4 regions of the Bradyrhizobium tunisiense genome follow, and region 4 is predicted to be linked to each of the others. Evidence: predicted binding sites of a transcription regulator. Region 4 holds the regulator's gene; each other region holds the start of a gene.
What was found. The regulator PhoB, encoded in region 4, activates phosphate uptake and scavenging genes when phosphate is short. The targets are predictions, from matches to a motif close to TGTCATNNANCTGTCAT.

Region 1 (4,148 bases), 680 kb from region 4:
GCATCGGCAATTCCGGTCCGCTGCCCGAGGAGATCTCGAAGTCGATCAACGACAACGGCATCGTCGCCGCCGCCGTGCTCTCGGGCAACCGCAATTTCGAAGGCCGCGTCTCGCCTGACGTGCAGGCGAACTATCTGGCCTCGCCGCCGCTGGTCGTCGCCCACGCGCTCGCGGGCAGCGTCACCAAGAACCTCGCGGTCGAGCCGCTCGGCGAGGGCAAGGACGGCAAGCCGGTGTACCTGAAGGACATCTGGCCGACGACCAAGGAGATCAACGCCTTCATGAAGAAGTTCGTGACCGCGTCGATCTTCAAGAAGAAGTATGCCGACGTGTTCAAGGGCGACACCAACTGGCGCAAGATCAAGACCGTCGAGAGCGAGACCTATCGCTGGAACATGTCTTCGACATACGTGCAGAACCCGCCCTATTTCGACGGCATGAAGAAGGAGCCGGAGCCGGTCACCGATATCGTCGAGGCGCGCATCCTCGCCATGTTCGGCGACAAGATCACGACCGACCACATCTCGCCGGCAGGCTCGATCAAGCTCACCTCGCCCGCGGGCAAATATCTCAGCGAGCATCAGGTGCGTCCCGCCGACTTCAATCAGTACGGCACGCGCCGCGGCAATCACGAAGTGATGATGCGCGGCACCTTCGCCAACATCCGCATCAAGAACTTCATGCTGAAGGGCGCCGACGGCAACATTCCGGAAGGCGGTCTCACCAAGCACTGGCCCGACGGCGAGCAGATGTCGATCTACGACGCCGCGATGAAGTACCAGCAGGAGCAGGTGCCACTGGTGGTGTTCGCCGGTGCCGAATACGGCAACGGCTCCTCGCGCGACTGGGCTGCCAAGGGCACGCGTCTGCTCGGCGTGCGCGCCGTGATCTGCCAGAGCTTCGAGCGCATCCATCGCTCGAACCTGGTCGGTATGGGCGTGTTGCCGCTGACCTTCGAGGAAGGCACCTCGTGGTCGTCGCTCGGTCTGAAGGGCGACGAGAAGGTCACGCTGCGCGGACTGGTCGGCGACCTCAAGCCGCGCCAGAAGCTGACCGCGGAGATCGTCTCCGGCGACGGTTCATTGCAGCGCGTTTCGCTGCTCTGCCGCATCGATACGCTGGACGAGCTCGACTACTACCGCAACGGCGGCATCCTGCACTATGTGCTGCGCAAACTCGCGGCGTAAGCGCGGATTTGTGAACCATGGCTCACTGCGAAGTGAGTAGAAGGTTAGATGAAGGCGGCCTATCACAAGGCCGCCTTCGTGCGTTTGCGGCATGCTCCAGATGGGCCCTCCCGGCGGAAAACCTCCCTTTGGCGGTTGGCCTGGACGGTCGAGTGTACCGCGCCCCGTAAGACTACGGTGACCATCCGGCGATAAGATCTCCCTTTCCACGAGCAATGGTGTGCGGCGTTCGACATGACAACAATGACGGCTTCTCATCTGGTTTCACGTTGGTCCGGTGCCCTCTGGTCGGGAGCTATCGGCATCTGTGCGATCGTCGCCGTCATCCGTCCTGCACAGGCTGATCCCCGCGCCGTTGTCGAATTGTTTACCTCACAGGGCTGCTCCTCATGTCCGCCCGCCGACCAGATCATCGGTGATCTGTCCAAAGACCCGTCGATCATCGCGCTGAGCATGCCGATCGATTATTGGGACTATCTCGGTTGGAAGGACACGCTGGCGGATTCGCGCTTCTCTGCACGCCAGCGTGCGTATTCGCGCGTGCGCGGTGACCGCGAGGTCTACACGCCGCAGGTCGTGGTCAACGGCTCCACCCATGTCGTCGGCAGCGATCGTGCGGGCATCGAGAACGCGATCCGCAAGTCCGACCCGGGTAAGGGCGTGATGAGCGTGCCGGTGACGATGTCGCTCGCCGGCAAGCAGATCAACGTGTCGGTGGCCGCGAGCAAGGAGCCGGCAGTCTCGCAGGGCGAGGTCTGGATCTGCTCCATCGCCAGGTCGGTGCCGATCGCGATCACCCGCGGCGAGAATCGCGGGCAGCAGGTCACCTATCATAATGTGGTGCGCAACGTGCTCAAGGTCGGTGACTGGACCGGGCGTTCGGAAAGCTGGACGGTGCCGATCGAGAACCTCACGCGCGACGGCGTCGACGGCGCGGTGGTCTATATCCAGGACGGAACTCGGGACAAGCCCGGCCCGATGCTGGGCGCGGCGTACACGTCGCTGCATTGATTTTCTGATCAGCGCATTCTGCTCTCGACCCTCATGGTGAGGAGCGCGCCCTTGCGCGCGTCTCGAACCATGCAAGGCCCCGCAGATGCAACCGGGCCTTCCATCCTTCGGGACGCCGCGCGAAAAGCGCGGCCCTCAGGATGAGGGGAGACAGTCTTCGGGCTTCCCGGAGAGAAGGTGCGTTGGCAGGAACATCCGACACAAACAAAAAAGGACCAACTTGCGTTGGCCCTCCTTGTTGCGCGTACAGACCCGATCCTGTTCGACCCCGGGGGGCTGGGGGCTGAGGAATCCGGAACCGAAAGGACCGGGTCAACGCACCTCAGTCTTTTCGCAATGCAGGGCGGCAGTCGCTGGGCGGAAAAGCGGCGAGAGTATGATTCCTGCTAACGATCCCGTGACGGTTTGCCGCGAGGAAGTTCCACTCCTGCGTGTGCCCGATTCCGACAAGTTGAGCAGGCGAGTTCCATCAACAGGTCTTGCGGCGGGGAACGGTTGGCGCAATCATATCACCGTCATGATCCGCGGCTCCGGGGACGGTTTTCGCGGACGCGATCATGCCGTGCGACGAGGAGGCGCGCTTCCCATGAGTCTGTCGGAGGATGCTGATCCGAGCGAGCAGCGGGCGGCGGCGCGTCCCGCCGCTGCGACGACGCAACTGAACCGGGTGACGTTCAACCGGCTCGAGCTGCACCGCATTCTCAATCTCTACGGCCGCATGGTCGCCGACGGCGAATGGCGCGACTATGCCATCGACTTCCTCAGGGACCGCGCCGTGTTCTCTGTCTATCGCCGTGCCTCGGAAGTGCCGATCTACCGCATCGAGAAGGATCCGCGGCTGGCGCGCAAGCAGGGCATGTACAGCGTGATCTCGGCGACCGGCCTGATCCTGCGCCGCGGTCACGAGTTGGAACGCGTGCTGCTGGTGATCGATCGCAAGCTGGCGGTGGTGTGACGTCTCGAGTGGCGACGTAGGTGGGCAAAGGCGCGACGCGCCGTGCCCACGTCCTTTCTCTATCGCAGCGATGGTGGGCACGCCTACGCTTTGCCCACCCTACGAGAGCGCAGCTATTTCGGCACCGTGCTTGCGCCCTCGCCGAGGTCGCGCTGCATCATCACCGTGTCCAGCCAGCGGCCGAATTTCAACCCGACATTGGGATGCGTGCCGATCATCTTGAAGCCGCCTTTGGTGTGCACGCCGATCGAGCCGGCATTGGCGGAATCGCCGATCACCGCGATCATCTGGCGGAAGCCGCGCGCCTCGCATTCCGTGATCAGCCGCTCCAGCAGCTTTGAGCCGACACCGCGGCGATGGAAGGAGGGATCGAGATAGATCGAGTTCTCGACCGTGAAGCGATAGGCCGGGCGCGGACGGTAGGCACCGGCATAGGCATAGCCGGCAACGCGTCCTTCCAGCATGGCGACGAAATAGGGATAGCCGCCCTCGATCAGCACGCGATAGCGGCGCGTCATCTCTGCGAGGTCGGGCGGCTCCAGCTCGAACGTCGCGGTGCCCTCGCGGACGGCCTGCTGGTAGATGGCGGTGATGGCGGGAAGGTCGGCCTCGGTCGTGGGCCTGATTTCAGGTGCGGACATGGAGGCGAGATTAGAGCCTTCCCGCGGCGGCCGGAAGGGGCCTCGGCGCAACCCCATATCCCGTCATTGCGAGGAGCTCTCGCGACGAAGCAATCCAGGCTGTCTCCGCGGAGGCACTCCCGGATTGCTTCGCTGCGCTCGCAATGACGGTGTCTGAGGCAACCGTACCCCAAACAAAAACCCCGGCCTTTCGGCCGGGGTTCATGTCGTTCACTCTGATCCGTCGCTTACTCGCGCTGGCCGAGGAGCTGCAGCAGCAGCGTGAACAGGTTGATGAAGTTCAGGTACAGCGACAGCGCGCCGGTGATGGCTGCACGCTCCGCGACCTCACCGCCGGCCGAGGAATAGCCGTAG
Region 2 (4,148 bases), on a different contig from region 4:
GCAGGCATCGAAGGCGAAGATCGTCGGACTTGCGAATGCCGGCGGCGACACCACCAATTCGATCAAGCAGGCCGCCGAATTCGGCATCGTCGCTGGCGGGCAGAAGCTTGCCGGACTGCTCTTGTTCATCACCGACGTTCATTCGCTCGGCCTCAACGTGGCGCAAGGGCTCAATTTCACCGAGACCTTCTATTGGGATCTCAACGACGGAACGCGCGCCTTCGCCAAGCGCTTTTCCGAGCGCATGAAGAACAAGGCGATGCCTTCGATGGTGCAGGCCGGTGTCTATTCGGGACTGATCCATTACTTCAAGGCGCTGGAGGCGATGGGCGGCAATCCGCATGACGGCGTCAAGGCGGTCGAGAAGATGAAGTCGATGCCGACCGACGATCCGCTGTTCGGTCAGGGCAGTATCCGGGTCGATGGCCGCAAGATTCACCCGGCCTATCTGTTCGAGGTCAAGAAGCCCTCGGAGTCGAAGGGGCCGTGGGACTATTACAAGCTGGTGGGCACCGTTGCGGCGGACCAGGCATTCCGGCCGCTCTCCGAGAGCGCCTGTCCGCTGGTGAAGAAGTAACTCTCGTGGCCCGCCGCGCGGTCGTGCCGCCGGCGGGCTTTCATTTTGGTGGCGGAAGCTAATCCCGATGCAGGCTCTCTACGCACAGTTACTGGTAGGATTGATCAACGGCTCGTTCTATGCGTTGCTCAGTCTCGGGCTTGCCGTGATCTTCGGCATGCTCAACATCATCAATTTCGCCCACGGCGCGCTCTACATGATGGGCGCCTTCGTCGCCTATTTCCTGTTGAACCTCGGCGGCATCAACTATTGGTGGGCGTTGCTGCTGGCGCCGATCATCGTCGGCATCTTCGGCATGATCCTGGAACGGACCATGCTGCAATGGCTGACCGGGCTCGATCACCTCTACGGCCTGCTCCTGACCTTCGGCATCGCGCTGATCGTACAGGGTGTGTTCCAGAACTATTTCGGCTCCTCGGGCCTGCCTTACGCCATTCCGGACCAGCTCAAGGGCGGCATGAACCTCGGCTTCATGTTCCTGCCGATCTATCGCGGCTGGGTCGTCGTGTTCTCGCTGGTGGTTTGCCTTGCGACCTGGTTCCTGATCGAGAAGACGCAGCTCGGTGCTTACCTGCGCGCCGCCACTGAAAATCCGACGCTTGTGCGCGCCTTCGGCATCAACGTTCCGCGCATGATCACGCTGACCTACGGTCTCGGCGTCGGCCTTGCCGCGCTTGCCGGCGTGCTCTCGGCGCCGATCAATCAGGTGCGGCCGCTGATGGGCGCCGACCTCATCATCGTCGTGTTCGCGGTGGTGGTGATCGGCGGCATGGGATCGATCATGGGCTCGATCATCACCGGCTTTGCGCTCGGGGTGATCGAGGGGCTGACCAAATATTTCTACCCCGAGGCGTCCAACACCGTGGTGTTCGTGCTGATGGTGCTGGTGCTCTTGGTGAAGCCAACGGGATTGACGGGAAGGGCGGCCTGATATGACAACCCTGACGGACGACACGCTGCCGGCAACCCCGCGTGCAATGCGCGACGAGATGACGGTGTTCGTGGTGATGGCGCTCCTGCTGGCGGCTGTGCCGTTCACGGGAGTCTACCCGTTCTTCGTGATGCAGGCGCTGTGCTTCGCGCTGCTCGCCTGCGCCTTCAACCTGTTGGTCGGCTATGGCGGATTGCTGTCGTTCGGCCACGCGATGTTCTTGGGAACGGCGGGCTATTGCAGCGCTCATGCACTGAAAGTGTGGGCGCTTCCACCCGAGCTTGGCATCCTCGTCGGCATCGCCGCGGCTTTCGTGCTCTCGATCATCACCGGCTACATCTCGATCCGCCGCCAGGGCATCTATTTCTCGATGATCACGCTGGCGCTGTCCCAGCTCCTGTACTTCATCTATCTCCAGGCCCCGTTCACCCACGGCGAGGACGGCATCCAAGGCATCCCGCAGGGGCGCATGTTCGGCGTGCTCGATCTCTCCAAGCCGACGGTGCTGTATTACGTCGTGCTGGTCGGCTTCCTCGCCGGCTTTCTCTTGATCTTCCGCATTATCAACTCGCCGTTCGGCGAGGTCCTGAAAGCGATCCGCGAGAACGAGCCGCGCGCGATCTCGCTGGGCTACCGGACCGACCAGTACAAGTTCCTGGCCTTCGTCCTGTCGGGCACGCTGGCCGGATTTGCCGGCGCGCTGAAGGTGTTCGTGGCGCAAAACGCATCGCTCACCGACGTCCACTGGTCGATGTCTGGCGAAGTCGTGCTGATGACGCTGGTCGGTGGCCTCGGGACCGTCTTCGGACCGGTGGTCGGTGCCTTCGTGATCATCGCGATGCAGCAGTACCTGGCGGGCTTCGGCCAGTGGGTGACGGTGATCCAGGGCTCGATCTTCGTGATCTGCGTGCTCACCTTCCGCCGCGGCGTTATCGGTGAAATCGCCCATTACTTCCGGCGATCGCTCTAAATAGCTGATTTGACTTCGATTTAATTGCTGCTTGAAAGCGGTGGATGATCCGGCTCCGCGGGCGTGAGATGACACGCGCGCGGATCGGAAATGGTTTATGACAGCTTCATGACGGCCCTCGGGCCGGGCCATTTCCAACCGGTAGCCTATCCCCATGATGCGATGGTTTCGCGCTTTCCTGCCCAAGGAAGAACGGTTCTTCGACCTGTTCGACCGCCATGCCCAAACGGTGATCCAGGGCTCGATCGCGCTCCAGGGCATGCTCAACGGGGGCGAGGAGACGCCGGTCTATTGCCAGCGCGTCAACCAGTTCGAGAACGACGCCGACAACATCACCCGCGAGGTGCTGACGGCGGTGCGGCGCACCTTCATCACCCCGTTCGACCGCGGCGACATCAAGAACCTGATCACGTCGTTGGACGACGCCATCGACCAGATGCAGCAGACCGCCAAGGCCGTGATGCTGTTCGAGGTCCGCAGCTTCGAGCCGCCGATGCGCGAGATCGGCGGACTCCTGATCGAATGCGCCAATCTGGTCGGCCGCGCGCTGCCGCTCATGCAATCGATCGGCCCGAACGTCGCCATGCTGACCGCCATCACGGAAGAGCTGGGCAAGCTGGAAGGCCGCGTCGATGATCTCCACGACATCGGGCTGAAGGAGCTGTTTCTCAAGCATCGCGATGGCAACGCGATGGACTTCATCGTCGGCGCCGAGATCTACGACCACCTCGAGAAGGTGGCCGATCGCTTCGACGACGTCGCGAACGAGATCAACAGCATCGTCATCGAGCAGGTTTAGCACATGATCGGCAAAAGTGTGCAGCGGTTTTCCGTCGCGACAAACGCTGAACGCGTTTGCGCGGACATCATGCGCAAAGCTTAGGGCAGGGGCCGCGCCGTGGATGCTGCGTTGGCTCTTCCCATCCTGGTCGGCTTGATCGCCGTCGCGCTGCTGTTCGACTTCCTGAACGGCCTGCATGACGCCGCCAATTCGATCGCGACCATCGTCTCGACCCGCGTGCTGCGGCCGCAATTCGCGGTATTCTGGGCCGCGTTCTTCAATTTCATCGCCTTCATGGTGTTCGGGCTGCACGTCGCCCAGACCATCGGCACCGGCATCATTGATCCCGCGATCGTCGATGCCCAGGTGATCTTCGCGGCGCTCGTCGGCGCCATCGTCTGGAACCTCGTGACCTGGGCGCTCGGCATCCCGTCTTCGTCATCGCACGCGTTGATCGGCGGGCTGGTCGGCGGCGGCATGGCTAAGGCGGGGATTTCGGCCGCGGTGTGGAGTGGCTTGACGAAGACGGTGCTTGCGATCGTGCTGTCGCCGCTGGTCGGCTTCTTGCTCGCGATGATGCTGGTTGCGATCGTGTCCTGGGCATCGGTGCGCTCGACGCCATTCGCGGTCGATCGCGCCTTCCGTATTCTGCAGTTCGCCTCCGCCTCGCTCTATTCGCTCGGCCATGGCGGCAACGACGCGCAGAAGACCATGGGCATCATCGCGGTGCTGCTCTATTCGCAGGGCCATCTCGGCAGCGAATTCTCCGTGCCGTTCTGGGTGGTGCTGTCCTGCCAGGCGGCGATGGCGCTGGGGACGCTGATGGGCGGCTGGCGCATCGTCCGCACCATGGGCCTGCGCATCACCAAATTGACGCCAATGCAGGGCT
Region 3 (4,148 bases), 150 kb from region 4:
GCGCCGGCAAGGACTAATCTGCGAGTGATCATGCTACCCTCTTCATCAGTTTGGGTCGGTTGACGCAAAGACTTGCAAAAGAAACAGGCGTCGCTCAGGCGGCCGCGGCCGTTCCGAGCGCCGGGACCCCCTCGGGCGCCGGGACGGGCATGGCGCCCATGACGTCGGCGGCTTCGAGATCGTAGAGCTCGCGTGCCACGTGGTCGGTCAGCGCGGACGGCGCCCCGTCGAACACGACGCGCCCCTGCGCCATGCCGATCAGGCGGTCGCAATAGCTGCGCGCCAGATCGAGCGAATGCAGATTGCAGAGCACGGTGATGCCGAAATGCTTGTTGATGCGCAGCAGTGCGTCCATCACGATCTTGGTGTTGCGCGGATCGAGCGATGCGATCGGCTCGTCGGCGAGGATGATGTCGGGCTGCTGCACGAGGGCGCGCGCGATCGCCACGCGCTGCTGCTGGCCGCCGGAGAGCTGGTCGGCGCGCTGGGCGGCGAGCGACGCAATGTCGAACTGTTCGAGTGCGGACATCGCCAACGCCTTGTCCTGCTCCGGCCAGATTTGCGAGAGCGAGCGCCAGGCCGGCATCGTGGCAAGGCGTCCCATCAGGACATTGGTGAGGACATCGAGCCGGCCGACCAGGTTGAACTGCTGGAAGATCATCGCCGAACGCGCCCGCCACTGCCGCAGCTCTTTGCCGCGCAGCGCGGTGACGTCGATCCCGTCGAACAGGATGCGTCCGTCGGTCGGCGTCACCAGGCGGTTGATGCTCCGCAGCAGCGTCGACTTGCCGGCGCCGGACCGCCCGATCACACCGACGAACCCGCCCGGGGAAACTTGAAACGAGGCGTCGTCGACCGCGGCTTTTGCGCCGAAGCGACACGTCAGACCATCCACCACCAGCATGCAGCGCTCCAGATTAGCTGAGGCCAACCGCTAACGCCGGTGCTTAACACTTGTGTGACACGGGCGTTGCAATGCGGCGATCCTGCACAACTCATCCCCTGTCATCGCGGTGTCATGACATCGTCATCAAGCCGCTCGAAGAGGAACGCTCGCTCTCCTCACCCCGGATGCAACATGGTCGCCAAAGCTCTTTCGGTCCAGCCGACCATCGATCCCTCGGCCAAGCTGCATGAGACCAGGCTCGGCGCCTATACCGAGGTCGGCGCGCGCACGATCCTGCATGACGTGGCGATGGGCGATTACTCCTATGTCGTCAACGATGCCCAGATCACCTACGCCACTATCGGAAAGTTCTGCTCGATCGCGGCGATGACGCGGATCAATCCCGGCAATCACCCGATGCTCCGCGCAACGCAGGCACATTTCACCTACCGCTCCAGCGCCTATTTCGAAGGCGAGAGCGACGATGCCGAATTCTTCGACTGGCGGCGCCAGCACCACGTCCATATCGGCCACGACGTCTGGATCGGCCACGGCGCGATCGTGCTGCCGGGCCGCAACATCGGCACGGGCGCGGTGATCGCGGCCGGCGCCATCGTCACCAAGGACGTGCCGGCCTATACCATCGTCGCCGGCAATCCGGCCCGCATCATGCGGCGGCGGTTCTCCGAGGAGATCGCCGGACGGCTCGCCGGGCTGGCCTGGTGGGATTGGAATCACGACAAATTGCGCGAGGCCCTGCCCGATTTCCGCAAGCTCGGGATTGAAGATTTCCTTGCGACATACGAAGCACGGGCGAGCTCTCCCACCAATTCTCCTGCCAGTTCCCTTGCCAGCAAACGAAGCGCGGTCGCGTGACAGACATCATCCTTGAGGGCGGCCGGGCCCTGATCGGCGCCGAGCTCGTCGAAACGTCATTGGCGGTGTCCGGACAGGACATCGCCGCGATCGACGCCTCTCGCGGCCGGGCGCGGCTTGCGATCGATGCCCGCAATCTGCTGGTGCTGCCCGGCATCGTCGATCTGCATGGCGATGCCTTCGAGCGGCAGATGATGCCGCGCGCTGGCGTCGATTTCCCCATCGACGTCGCGCTCGCCGACAGCGATCGCCAGGCGATCAGCAACGGCATCACGACGGTCTTTCATGCCACGACCTGTTCGTGGGAACCCGGCCTGCGCAGCGCCGACAACGCGCGCGCCCTGATGGAGGCAATCGAGCGGCAGCGCCCGCAATTCGCCGCCGACACCCGCTTCCACCTGCGACACGAGACCTACAATCTCGACACCGAGATTGAGATCAGCCAGTGGCTCTCCGAGCGCCGGGTCGACCTGTTCGCCTTCAACGACCATATGGACGGCACCGTCGCCGACATGGCCAAGCCGCGCAAGCGCAACCGCATGGTGGAGCGCACCGGGTTGTCAGCTGAGGATTTCGACCGCCTGGTCGAGCGCGTCGTCTCGCGCGCGGACGAGGTGCCGGCTTCCGTGTCGCGCCTCGCCGCCGTGGCCCGCGCTGCCGAAGTGCGGATGCTCTCGCACGACGATGCGACACCGGCAATGCGCCAGGAGTTTCGCGCGCTCGGCGCTGAGATCGCGGAGTTTCCGGTCAACGAGGAGACGGCGCGGGCGGCGGCAAGCCACGGCGATGCCATCGTCTACGGCGCGCCGAACGTCGTGCGCGGCGGCAGCCACACCGGGTGGACCAGGGCCTCCGACATGATCGCCAAGGGCCTCTGCTCGGTGCTGGCGTCGGACTATTACTATCCCGCGCAGCTGCTCGCCGCGTTCCGGCTCGCCGCCGACGGCGTGCTGCCGCTGACCGAAGCCTGGAACCTGGTCTCCGCCGGCCCTGCGCGCGCGACCGGTCTTACCGATCGCGGCGTGCTCGCGGAAGGCCGCCGCGCCGACATTCTGCTGGTCGACGACAGCGTGAAGCTGAGACCGCGGCTGATCGCGGTGATATCAGGCGGAAAGCTGGTTCATCTCACCGATGCGACGCGGCTACTCACCGCTGTGGCGGCGGCGCCACGCGAAGCTGTCGTCGCGGCCTAAACCGGCTATGCTCGGGCAATGACAGGTTTTCCCCGCTACGCGATCTATTTTGCCGCAGGCGCCGATCACGCGCTCTCGCGCTTCGGCGCGGAGCTGCTCGGTTACGATGCCTACACCGGCAACGAGCTGCCATTTCCGCGCGAGGCGTTGGAGGTCGCGCCTGACTGGCGCGACGTCAGCGCCGATCCCCGCAAATACGGCTTTCACGCCACGCTGAAGGCGCCGATGGCGCTCGCGCCTGGCAAGACTGATGCCGAGCTGATGGCCGCCTGCGCGACATTCGCCGGCAAGCCGCGACCGCTTCCTGTGATCCGGCCGGTCGTCGATGCCATCAGTGGCTTCATCGCCGTCATTCCAGCCGAGCCTGTCGAGGCACTTCAAGCGCTCGCCGCCGATTGCGTCCGCGAATTCGACTCGTTCCGCGCCGCTTTGTCTGCGGAAGACCGCGCGCGGCGCAGACCCGAGAAGCTCAGCGAACCGCAGCGCGACCATCTCGACCGCTGGGGCTATCCGTACGTGATGGAAGAATTCCGCTTCCACATGACGCTCACCGGGCGACTCGATGCGGAGCGGCGCGGGCCGATTTTGAAGATGTTGCGAGCGCGGTTTGCGGCGCTCCGTCTCGGCATGTTGGCGATCGATCGTCTCGCCCTGTTCGAGCAGGACGATGCGAGGGCACGCTTCCGCATCATCGGTGAATGGGCGTTGGCGCGGTAGGCATGACCCTCAGCTCGCAAGACTGAATGCGAGCGCCACCGCGCCGACCAGAACGAGGCTGATCGCCCAAACCGCATCCAGATTGAACCAGCTTCGCGAAACGAACTTCAATCCCAGATAGCGGTAGACCAGCCAGGCCAGACTTCCGCCGGCGCTGACCATGGCGATCACGTGCACGAAGGACACCAGCACCGCCATCCCGAGATTTGCCTTCATTAACACTTCTGCCGCCTCATGGCCGGGATCGAGTGCCAAGGCCTGGCAAAGCCCGAGATAAATCGGCACGAGCATCAGTGCGGCGCCGTGAGCGATGGCAACGGCAAATGACCAGAGTGCCAATTGCGTCGGCGGAATTCGTGCCAGCGCGCGGGGATGGCGCCGCGCGATCAACCGATAGACACCGAAAGCGATGACGAGAAGGCTCGCGCTGAGCTGGATCGAACGCTGCCACTCGGCCAGCACGAACAGGAATGCGA
Region 4 (4,148 bases):
CCGGCACCTATCTTGCCGAGTACGGCCGCAACGACAGGCTGACTTCGGTGATCCGCTTCATCAACGACATCCTCTTGTCGGCGCCCTCGATCATCATCGGCCTGTTCATCTATGGCACGGTGGTGGTGCCGATGCGCGGCTTCTCGGCGCTCGCGGGAGCGCTGGCACTCGCGGTCATCGTCATCCCGGTCGTGGTGCGCACCACGGAGGACATGCTGCTGCTGGTGCCGAATCCGTTGCGCGAAGCCGCCAGCGCATTGGGCCTCCCGCGTTCGCTGGTGATCAAGCGCATCGCCTATCGCGCGGCACGCGCGGGCCTCATCACCGGCGTGCTGCTCGCCACCGCCCGCGTCGCCGGCGAGACCGCGCCGCTGCTGTTCACCGCGCTGTCGAACCAGTTCTTCAGCCTCGGCCTGGACAAGACGATGGCCAACCTGCCGGTCACCATCAACAATTTCGTCCAGAGCCCCTACGCCTATTGGAAGCAGCTCGCCTGGAGCGGCGCGCTGCTGATCACCCTGACCGTGCTTGCCCTGAACATTGGCGCGCGCATCATCGGCGCCGAGAGGACTGCAAAATGAGTGAAATGTCTGTTTCCGTGAGCGCGCCGACCGTTCATCCCGGCTCGCAGCCGCTGCCCGAGGCACCCGCCAAGGTCACCGCGCGCAACCTCAACTTCTACTACGGCGAGCACCACGCGCTGAAGAACATCAATCTGGCGCTCGGCACCAACCGCGTCACGGCCTTCATTGGCCCGTCCGGTTGCGGCAAGTCGACCCTGCTGCGCATCTTCAACCGGATGTATGATCTCTATCCGGGCCAGCGCGCCACCGGCCAGCTGATGCTCGACCAGACCAACATCCTCGACCCCCGGCTCGACCTCAATCTGCTGCGCGCCCGGGTCGGCATGGTGTTCCAGAAGCCGACGCCGTTCCCGATGACGATCTACGAGAACATCGCCTTCGGCATCCGTCTCTACGAGAAGATCTCGAAGTCCGAGATGGACGGCCGCGTCGAGAAGGCGCTGCGCGGCGGCGCGCTGTGGAACGAGGTCAAGGACAAGCTCAACGCCTCCGGCCTGTCGCTCTCCGGCGGCCAGCAGCAGCGCCTGTGCATTGCCCGCACCGTCGCGGTGCGGCCCGAGGTGATCCTGTTCGACGAGCCCTGCTCGGCGCTGGACCCGATCTCGACCGCCAAGGTCGAGGAGCTGATCCAGGAGCTGTCCGAGAACTACACGATCGCAATCGTCACCCACAACATGCAGCAGGCGGCGCGCGTCTCCGACAAGACCGCCTTCATGTATCTCGGCGAGCTGATCGAGTTCGACGACACCAGCAAGATCTTCACGTCGCCGACCGACCGGCGCACGCAGGATTACATCACCGGCCGGTTCGGCTGAGGAGACGGGACATGGGTACTGAACATACCGCAAAGGCTTTCGACACCGACCTCCAGGAGCTCACCCGACTGGTCGCCGAGATGGGCGGCATCGCCGAGCGCATGATCGTCGAATCCGTCGACGCGCTGATCCGCCGCGACGTCGCGCTCGGCCAGCGCGTCGTCACCATCGACACCGAACTCGACGCGCTGCAGAAGAAGATCGAGGAGCGCGCCGTGCTCACCATCGCCCGCCGTCAGCCGATGGCGGTCGATCTGCGCGAGATCGTCGGCGCCATGCGCGTTGCGACCGACCTCGAGCGCATCGGCGACCTCGCCAAGAACATGGGCAAGCGCGTCGCCGCGCTGGAGACGGATTTCCATCCGCTGAAACTGTTCCGCGGCCTGGAGCACATGACCGACCTCGTTCAGCAGCAGGTCAAGTCGGTGCTGGACGCCTACGCCGCGCACGATCTGCCGGCGGCGATGGCGGTGTGGAAGGGCGACGAGGAAGTCGACGCGATCTGCACCTCGCTGTTCCGCGAGCTCCTCACCTACATGATGGAGGATCCGCGCAACATCTCGTTCTGCATCCATCTGATGTTCTGCGCCAAGAACATCGAGCGGATCGGCGACCACGCCACCAACATCGCCGAGACCGTGTTCTACATGATCGAGGGCCAGGCGATCACCGACAAGCGGCCGAAGGGGGACATGACCAACTTCGCCACGACGATCCCGAATAGCTGAAGACCTCAAGGAGCGACGACACCATGGGCGCACGCATTATGGTGGTTGAGGACGAGGAAGCTCTCACCGAGCTTCTTCGCTACAACCTCGAAGGCGACGGCTATGACGTCGAGACGGTCATGCGCGGCGACGACGCCGACACCCGCCTCAAGGAGCACATTCCCGACCTGATCGTGCTCGACTGGATGCTGCCCGGCCTGTCGGGCATCGAGCTGTGCCGCCGCCTGCGCACCCGTCCCGAGACCAAGCAACTGCCGATCATCATGCTCACCGCGCGCGGCGAGGAGAGCGAGCGCGTACGTGGCCTTGCGACCGGCGCCGACGACTACATCGTGAAGCCGTTCTCCGTGCCGGAGCTCCTGGCGCGCGTGAAGGGCCTCCTGCGGCGCGCCAGTCCCGAGCGGCTAGCCACCGTGCTCGCCTATGGCGACATCGAGCTCGACCGCGACAAGCGCCGCGTGGCGCGCTCGGGCCGGCCGATCGATCTCGGACCGACCGAATACCGGCTGCTGGAGTTCTTCCTGGAGCATCCCGGCCGCGTGTTCTCGCGCGAGCAGCTGCTCGACAGCGTCTGGGGCCGCGACATCTACATCGACGAGCGCACCGTCGACGTCCATATCGGCCGCCTGCGCAAGCTGCTCAATCTCGGCCGCGAGCAGGACCCGATCCGCACCGTCCGCGGCGCGGGCTATGCGCTCGATGATCGCTTCGCGAAGGCGGAGCAGACGTAAGGGGTTCTGGGAAATTCTGGCGACACACTCAGTGTCGTCCCGGACAAGCGAAGCGCTGATCCGGGACCCATAACCACAGGGCGTGGTTTGGCGAAGACTCGGAGTGACCGTCTAGCGCAACATCTGCGCCCTGTGGTTATGGCTCCCCGCGTTCGCGGGGACGACACCGAGTTGGTTGAGGCGCCGTCGCGCTACGGCAGCCGTCGTTGCAGTCAGCAAATCAGCTAACTTACCGCGTGCTCGGCTTGGCCGGTGCACGACGGCGGTCCGCTGCGGGCTGATACGCCACGCGCGAGTGCTGGGCGCAATAGGGCAGGCCGGAGAGCGCCTTGCCGCCGCAGAAGAAGAAATCCGGGCTCGAGGGATCGCCGACCGGCCAGTGGCAGGTCGCCTCGTTCAGCTCCAGCAGCGACAGCCGCTGGCTCATCGGCACCACGTTGTCGTAGGTGACCGGTTCGGCCTCCACTTCGACCTCGAAGGCCTGCGCCAGCGCGGTGTTGCCGCGCGCAATGGGGCGGGTCACCCGCATCATGTGCTGCGCGGGACGCGCCTTGCGCGGCCGGGGTGCTGCCGATGAAGGGCTTTTGGCACGGCCGGACAGACCGAGCCTGTGCACTTTGCCGATCACGGCATTGCGGGTCACATTGCCGAGCTCTGCTGCGATCTGGCTGGCCGAAAGTCCGGCCTCCCAGAGCTTTTTCAGCTGCTCGACGCGATCATCGGACCAGGTCAAAACCGTCATTGCACCCTTTCCCTCGCTGCCGGCCAACCATCCTGGGGCCTTGCAGCGAATGCCTAAGCCTTCAAAAACCCGTGTCGTCAGAATCCCTTAAGGCTCGCCGGGCGCGCCACTGACGCCCGAACGTTTACGCCGGTACATGAGGACTCTTGGGATCAGAACCGCTGCACGAGATGTCGTATCTGACAATCCAAACGCTACAATATGGCGTGACTCCCGCGCAAGAGTCCGCCGACTCGCTTCCACATGTTCCGTGGTGAAAACCCGCGAAACCGGCACCGCAAGACTACGGATTCAGCGTTTCCCGAGGCTTTCCCAGCGGCATTGACACCCGTCTTGCCAGGCATAAGATAGTTGCGCGTGCCGCCCTTAAAAGGCGGCACGTTTCGTTTTCCGGGCCGGTCGATGGTGCGTTGCCCAATGCGCGCGTCACACCGTCCGCAACATTCAAGTGGCCGTCATGACTAACAGCGCAGCGCCGCATTTGCTCCCCGTTTTCGCCAGGGCCGACCTCGGTTTCGAACGCGGCGAAGGCTGCTGGCTGATCGCGA

Region 1: the regulator PhoB is predicted to act here: its motif matches at 2,701-2,717, upstream of ACFDR6_RS07190 (DUF2794 domain-containing protein).
Region 2: the regulator PhoB is predicted to act here: its motif matches at 2,576-2,592, upstream of ACFDR6_RS09625 (DUF47 domain-containing protein).
Region 3: the regulator PhoB is predicted to act here: its motif matches at 1,004-1,020, upstream of phnC (phosphonate ABC transporter ATP-binding protein).

The regions. Positions count from the first base shown of each region.
Region 1 covers NZ_JBHLEV010000001.1:1,521,996-1,526,143, forward strand. Annotated here, with positions in the region: gene acnA (aconitate hydratase AcnA) at 1-1,187, shown strand, start outside; gene ACFDR6_RS07185 (DUF1223 domain-containing protein) at 1,422-2,198, shown strand; gene ACFDR6_RS07190 (DUF2794 domain-containing protein) at 2,785-3,153, shown strand; gene ACFDR6_RS07195 (GNAT family N-acetyltransferase) at 3,267-3,794, opposite strand; gene ACFDR6_RS07200 (Bax inhibitor-1/YccA family protein) at 4,022-4,148, opposite strand, start outside.
Region 2 covers NZ_JBHLEV010000002.1:486,548-490,695, forward strand. Annotated here, with positions in the region: gene ACFDR6_RS09610 (ABC transporter substrate-binding protein) at 1-577, shown strand, start outside; gene ACFDR6_RS09615 (branched-chain amino acid ABC transporter permease) at 645-1,508, shown strand; gene ACFDR6_RS09620 (branched-chain amino acid ABC transporter permease) at 1,510-2,478, shown strand; gene ACFDR6_RS09625 (DUF47 domain-containing protein) at 2,633-3,277, shown strand; gene ACFDR6_RS09630 (inorganic phosphate transporter) at 3,377-4,148, shown strand, end outside.
Region 3 covers NZ_JBHLEV010000001.1:693,713-697,860, forward strand. Annotated here, with positions in the region: gene phnD (phosphonate ABC transporter substrate-binding protein) at 1-32, opposite strand, end outside; gene phnC (phosphonate ABC transporter ATP-binding protein) at 95-904, opposite strand; gene ACFDR6_RS03295 (transferase hexapeptide repeat family protein) at 1,079-1,762, shown strand; gene ACFDR6_RS03300 (alpha-D-ribose 1-methylphosphonate 5-triphosphate diphosphatase) at 1,759-2,955, shown strand; gene ACFDR6_RS03305 (DUF1045 domain-containing protein) at 2,974-3,672, shown strand; gene ACFDR6_RS03310 (hypothetical protein) at 3,682-4,148, opposite strand, start outside.
Region 4 covers NZ_JBHLEV010000001.1:842,111-846,258, reverse strand. Annotated here, with positions in the region: gene pstA (phosphate ABC transporter permease PstA) at 1-581, shown strand, start outside; gene pstB (phosphate ABC transporter ATP-binding protein PstB) at 578-1,399, shown strand; gene phoU (phosphate signaling complex protein PhoU) at 1,411-2,127, shown strand; gene phoB (phosphate regulon transcriptional regulator PhoB) at 2,151-2,858, shown strand; gene ACFDR6_RS04040 (GcrA family cell cycle regulator) at 3,088-3,600, opposite strand; gene ACFDR6_RS04035 (aspartate aminotransferase family protein) at 4,058-4,148, shown strand, end outside.